Linked DNA regions of Microbispora hainanensis. The protein of the gene in region 2 interacts with the protein of the main gene of each other region in a pairwise test. Links are inferred from orthologs where the notes say so. Each region holds a gene or a part of one and is shown on either strand. Other genes may lie near its edges.

The links.
Region 1: the proteins of rlmN (region 2) and ftsZ interact in binary tests that used the Escherichia coli proteins (3 or more experiments, as listed by UniProt). The link is inferred for Microbispora hainanensis from one-to-one orthologs.

Annotation. Positions count from the first base shown.
Region 1 is NZ_CP108086.1:5,170,786-5,173,984, reverse strand. The notes cover bases 168-3,055. They hold ftsZ (cell division protein FtsZ), read right to left. Parts: upstream 2,379-3,055; coding sequence 957-2,378; downstream 168-956. Other genes in these bases: OHB01_RS24175 (cell division protein FtsQ/DivIB), read right to left, coding at 2,626-3,055; OHB01_RS24185 (YggS family pyridoxal phosphate-dependent enzyme), read right to left, coding at 210-923. In the rest of the region: OHB01_RS24190 (cell division protein SepF), read right to left, coding at 1-75; more of OHB01_RS24175, read right to left, coding at 3,056-3,199. UniProt on the Escherichia coli protein: Essential cell division protein that forms a contractile ring structure (Z ring) at the future cell division site. The regulation of the ring assembly controls the timing and the location of cell division.
Region 2 is NZ_CP108086.1:4,387,404-4,390,647, reverse strand. The notes cover bases 140-3,072. They hold rlmN (23S rRNA (adenine(2503)-C(2))-methyltransferase RlmN), read right to left. Parts: upstream 2,196-3,072; coding sequence 1,083-2,195; downstream 140-1,082. Other genes in these bases: OHB01_RS20590 (suppressor of fused domain protein), read left to right, coding at 2,300-3,072; OHB01_RS20600 (hypothetical protein), read left to right, coding at 285-956; OHB01_RS20605 (ABC transporter ATP-binding protein), read left to right, coding at 140-288. Also shown: more of OHB01_RS20605, read left to right, coding at 1-139; more of OHB01_RS20590, read left to right, coding at 3,073-3,244.

The DNA.
Region 1 (3,199 bases), 780 kb from region 2 along the record:
CGCGTACCTGTCTTCGTAGCGGTCGTCCTCCACGAGACCGAGGTAGACCGCCATCTTGCGCATCGCGCCGGCCATCGCTCGTCGTCCTCCGCGTTACTGGTGCCTTCAAGGTCCCTTTGGAAGGCCAGGGCGGTAGCCGTACCCCCCTTGGAGCTCACCGCTGATCGACCTCTACCTGTGCGCGGACACCATGGTCCACTTGGGGGACATTACCTGACGAAGGGCTTTCTGCGGCCGAGCAACGCCGTACCGACTCGAAGGTGTGTCGCGCCGTTCGCCACAGCTTGGGGGATGTCTCCGCTCATTCCGGCCGATATGACGTCGGCCGTGGGGTGTTCCTCGCGGACCCGCTCGGCGACGGCCCGCAGCCGCGCGAACGCGGCCGACGGGTCCTCCCCCAGCGGGGCGACCGCCATGACCCCTCGCAGGCGAAGCCCCTCCGTCTTCGCCACGAGCCCGGCGAGCGCCGGCACCTCCTGCGGTGCCGCGCCGCCCCGTCCGGCCCCGCCCTCGCCCGGAGCGGCGTCGAGGGCGACCTGGATGAGGCAGTCGACCTCGCGCCCCGCGCGTACGGCCTCGCGGCCGAGCGCGTCCACCAGCCGGGGGCGGTCCACCGAGTGGACCATGTCGGCGTAGGAGACGACCGAGCGGACCTTGTTGGTCTGTAACTGGCCGATGAAGTGCCACGTGAGGCCGAGACCGGCGCACTCGGCCGCCTTGGCCGCCGCCTCCTGGTCTCGGTTCTCGCCGATGTGCGACACGCCGAGCTCGGCGAGCAGCCGCACGTCGGAGGCCGGGTAGGTCTTCGTCACCGCGATCAGGGTGATCTCCGACCTCGACCGGCCCGCGGCCCGGCAGGCGTCCTCGATCCGCCGCTCCACCTCGGCCAGGGCCGCGGCCAGTTCCTCGCGCCGGTCACCCACGGACCGCGCCCCCGGCCGTACGGATGTCCATGGTCACTTGAGGAAGTCCGGCACGTCGAGGTCCTCCTCCTGCTCCTCGAACACCACCGGACGCCGGGGGCCCGGCTGCGCGGTCCTGGAGGTGATCGGGGTCGGCGGCTCGGGAGCCGGGCGCGGGATCGACAGCGGTCCGGTGGCGCCCTGGTCGCGACCGCCGTCGGCAGTCTCACGCGGGAACGCCGTGGACCCCTCGGCCTGCTGGGCCTGCGGCGCGGACGCCGGCTGCGACGTCGCCTGCTGGACCGGCTGGCTCGCGGGCTGGGCCGGCGGCGGCACCGGAGTGGCCGGAAGCGAGTTCACCGGAAGCTGGGTCACCGGCGGAGTCGCGGGCTGCGCCACGCTGCTCACCGGACGCACGGGCGGTGCGGGCTCCACGCGCGGCTCCGGCTTGGCCGGGGCGGGCGGGGGCGTCGCGGGACGGGCCGCCTGCTGGGGCCGCGACAACGGCGCGGCCACCGGCTTGGCCGGCGCGGGCTCGTCGAACCCGGCCGCGATGACCGTCACCCGCACCTCGTCGCCGAGCGCGTCGTCGATGACCGTGCCGAAGATGATGTTGGCGTCGGGCGCGGCGGCGTTGCTGACGAGCTGGGCCGCCTCGTTGATCTCGAACAGGCCCAGGTCGGAGCCGCCCGCGATGGACAGCAGCACGCCGTGGGCGCCGTCGATGCTCGCCTCCAGCAGCGGGCTGGAGACCGCCATCTCGGCGGCGGCGACCGACCGGTCGTCGCCCCGGGCGTGACCGATGCCCATGAGGGCCGAGCCCGCGCCGGACATGACCGACTTCACGTCGGCGAAGTCCAGGTTGATCAGACCGGGCGTGGTGATGAGGTCGGTGATGCCCTGCACACCGGACAGCAGCACCTGGTCGGCGGCCTTGAACGCGTCGAGCACGCTCACCTGGCGGTCGGAGATCGACAGCAGCCGGTCGTTCGGAATGACGATCAGCGTGTCGACCTCCTCGCGGAGAGTCTCGATGCCGGCCTCGGCCTGCATGGCCCGGCGCTTGCCCTCGAAGCTGAAGGGCCGGGTGACCACGCCGATCGTCAGCGCGCCGAGGGAGCGGGCGATGCTGGCCACGACCGGCGCGCCGCCGGTGCCGGTGCCGCCGCCCTCGCCCGCGGTCACGAACACCATGTCGGCGCCCTTGAGGACCTCCTCGATCTCCTCCCGGTGGTCCTCGGCGGCCTTGCGGCCCACCTCGGGGTTGGCGCCCGCGCCGAGACCCCGCGTGAGCTCGCGGCCCACGTCGAGCTTCACGTCGGCGTCACTCATCAGCAGCGCCTGGGCGTCAGTGTTTATGGCGATGAACTCGACGCCCTTGAGTCCCTCCTCGATCATCCGGTTGACGGCGTTCACTCCGCCGCCGCCGATGCCGACGACCTTGATGACCGCGAGGTAGTTCTGCGGTGCTGCCACGACGAGGGGCCTTTCCGCTCGTTTGCGTTTCATGCGGGCAGGGCCCGCTGTCTTCTGAACTCTCACCCTCAAGTTGAGATTTAGAGTTATGTCAACCTGAGGATTGATACGGACAGTAGGGTTGCGCGTCCCCCAGGGTCAACTAACCGCGCCGCAAGGCCGTCCGGCGTGTCGCGCGCTGTCCTTTTCGCACGAAGCCCCGCTCTCCGGCGGGCCCGGACCACGTTTTCCCGGCCCGTGAGAAATCTCACTTGACCGTCACCACCTGCGGCGAGCTGACATCGTAGCTGGTTCCCGGCTTGGCGAGGGCGGCGAGCAGGACACGTCCCTTCTGTGCCGAGCGCTCCGCGTCTCCCCACACGACCGTACGGCCGTCGGTGAGCTTGAGCGTGATCGACCGGGGCGAGGGGACGCGCAGCTCCCGCAGGCGCTGCAGGACGCTCTCCGGCAGCGCCCGGAGCACGGTGAGCCCGGCTCTGGTGGCGGGGTCGTCCACGGCGGCCCGCTGGACGCGCAGCACCGGCAGCCGGGGCGGGGCCACGGCCACCTCCTGCAGGACGACGCCATAGCGGTCGACGATCGCGGTCGTCACGCCCATGGGCACCGCTGCGGCGGGAACGCGCTCGACCACGCTGACGTGCAGCGTCCCGGGCCAGCCGCGCTCGACCGTGGCCGACTCGACCTCGCGCATGGCGCGCACCCGCTGTTCGACCCCGGCGATGTCGACGGTGGCGAGCGGCGTTCCGGTGCGCACTCCGACGACCTGCCGCACCTGCTCGGCAGGGATCCGGTTGTTGCCGGTGATCTCGACCTCGCGCACG
Region 2 (3,244 bases):
CTCCCCCGGATCATCGGGGAGATCAGCGCGCGCGGCGGCATCGTCGTGATGAGCGACCACCAGGGCGATCTGCGTTCCTTCCCCGGCCTGCGCCGCTGCGAGGTCCGCGACCGGGCCCTACGGGAGCTCGATCCGATCGATCCGATCGAGGGCGCCGGGGAGCCGGCCCTGACCGTGCTGGAGGTGGCGGTGGCCGCGTCGAAGGCGCAGGACCTGGCCGACCGTCTGCGTGCCGAGGGCTGCACGGTGAACATCACGGCCCGCGCCACCCGGGAGGTCGCCGGATGACCGCCGTGATGGCGCTGGCGAGGTTCCGCCTGGCCGGCTACGTCGCCTCACACCGGGCGTTGCAACCGCTGATCGCGCTGCTGGCACTGCTCGCGATCCTCTACGCGAGCCCCATTCCCGCCGGGCAGGAGATCGCGGCCACCGCGGACTCGGCGGCCATGCTCGTGCCGGTGCTCGCCTGGGCCGCGCGCGGCCTGCTCGACACCGAGCCCGACGAGCAGCGCAGCGTCGCCATCTCGGCCCTGGGCGCGAAGGAACTGGCCGGCGGCCTTCTGGCGGCGTACGCGTCGCTGCTCGTCCTGGCGGCGATCGGCGAGGCCGCGCTGCTCCTCCGCCTCGTCGGCTCCCCCACCCTCACCGTGCTGCTGGTGGGCGTGTGGCTGCATCTGCTGTCCGCGGCGGCGGGCCTCACACTCGGAGCGCTGACGAGCCGCCCGATCCTGCCCTCCCCGGCGGTGTCCACGATCGCCCTGATCCTCGGCTACCTGTCGATGCTGGTGCTCAGCATGGCCGGGGCCCGCTGGCTCACCGTGCCGGTCATGGGCTGGATGCGGGACGCCCATCACGGGGTGCTGCTGTCCGGGCTGCCCCTGATCACCGCACAGTCGCTGCTGTGGCCCGCGATCGGCCTGGCGGCCTACACGTGGCTGCGCCGCACACGCCCCTGAGGCACCACCACGCCGGTCGCCGAGGTGCCGGTCGTCAGGGTGCCGGACACCAAGGCACCGATCGTCGGAGCGCGGTCTTGGGACGCGGGTATCGGGACGCGGGTATCGGGACGCGGGTGCCGCGCCTTATTGGGGCGCCGCGGCGAGCTGCCCGCACGCCCCGTCGATCTCCCGCCCCCGGGTGTCCCGTACGGTGACGGCGACGCCGTGGGACTCCAGGAGGCGTACGAACGCCCGCTCGTCCTCGGGACGCGAAGCGGTCCACTTCGAGCCGGGCGTGGGGTTGAGCGGGATCAGGTTGACGTGCACGAGCTTGCCCTTGAGCAGGCGGCCGAGCAGGTCGGCCCGCCACTCCTGGTCGTTGATGTCCTTGATCAGGGCATACTCGATGGACACGCGCCGCTTGGTCTTGGCCGCGTAGCTCCAGGCCGCGTCGAGCACCTCGGCGACCTTCCACCGGGTGTTGATCGGCACGAGCGTGTCCCTGAGCTCGTCGTCCGGGGCGTGCAGGGAGACGGCGAGCGTCACCGGCAGGCCCTCGTCGGCGAGCTTGCCGATCGCGGGCACCAGGCCGACCGTCGAGACCGTGATCCCGCGCGCCGAGATGCCCAGGCCCTCCGGCGCGGGGTCGACCAGGCGGCGTACGGCGCCGATGACGGCCTTGTAGTTGGCCATCGGCTCGCCCATGCCCATGAAGACCACGTTGGTCACCCGGCCGGGACCGCCCGGAACCTCGCCGCGCGCCAGCGCCCGGGCGCCCGCGACGACCTGCTCGACGATCTCGGCCGTGGACATGTTGCGGGTGAGCCCGGCCTGCCCCGTCGCGCAGAACGGGCAGTTCATGCCGCATCCGGCCTGGGAGGAGACGCACATGGTGACGCGGTCGGGATAACGCATCAGGACCGACTCGACCAGCGAGCCGTCGAACAGCTTCCACAGCGTCTTGCGCGTCATGCCGTCGTCACAGGTGATCTCGCGTACGGAGGTCAGCAGTGGGGGCATGAGCTGCTCGACCAGCCGCTCGCGCAGCGCGCCCGGCAGGTCGGTCATCTGCTCGGGAGAGCCGGTCAGCCGGGTGAAGTAGTGGCGGGAGAGCTGGTCGGCGCGGAACGGCTTCTCCCCCAGCTCCGCCACGGCCGCCCGGCGCTCGGCCATGGTCAGGTCGGCGAGGTGGCGCTGCGGCTTGGCCCTGCGGGGCGCCACGAAGGTCAGCTGCCCGGTCTTCGGCTGCTCGCTCACGCAAAACCCTTTCCATCATCCGCGGCCGTGGTCTTAACGACCGGCGCACGCGGCTTTACATTCTGTCTGGCGGTCGAATCCCGGAGGCGTACGAGAGGTGAGGTGTGGACACCACTGTCGTGCTCACCAGCACCAACCCCTACGGGAGCCGCACACTGACGATCGAAGCCGACCGGACCTCCTCCGTAGCTTACCTTCGTGACGCGAAGGGGATCGTCCACGGAGCGGTCTGGCTGGCCAACCACGTCCCGGCGCCCGCCGAGGCCGATGCGGGCCGCGCCGAGGCAGGGCTGCCGCCGGTGATGCCCGAGGCGCACACCGCGCACCCCTCGGGCCGCCCGCCCCTGGACGCGGAGTCGCTGTCGGTGCTGTGGTTCGAGGAGGGCGACGGCGTCGCCCTGTACGAGAACGACGCGCTCCTGGCGGTCATTCCGGCGTGGGCCGACCTGGAGCACGGCCTGCCCGGGTACGCGCGGGACGCCGTCGGGGAGTCGCCGTTCGCCTGGCCGCTGGGCGAGGCGCTGGAGGGCCTGTCTCCCCGCGTGGCCAAGGCCCGCGCGTACTGGCAGTGGCGGCAGGCGGAGGGCAGCTGGGCCACCTACCAGCAGTTCGTGCTCGGGCACCTGGACAGCAGGCTCGGGCCGCCCGGCCGTTATTGGGACGTCTCCGGCGACCGGTTCCCGCTGGTGGGCGTCAGCGAGCGCCCGCCGACGTTCACCCGGGACTACACCGTGCTGTCCACCGTCGGCATGAGCTGCCAGCGGATGCCCGCCGCGGAGATGTACGACACGGCGTGCCGGGTGGAACTCGCGCTGGCGACCAGGCAGGATCCGAGGGCCGCCGCACGGCTGTTCGCCTGGCTGGGGCAGTATCCGTGGCGGTCGGTCACCTGGCTGGGGCATGGGCACACGGCCCGCTGGTTCCAGGATCCGGCCACGTTTCCGCTGGACGGCGGGCACCAGGGGGTGCTCATGCTGATGGACCCGCCCGGGCTACCCGACATGTCGGGATTCATGTTCGGCGGCGACGCCGTACGGTGGCTGTGGCTG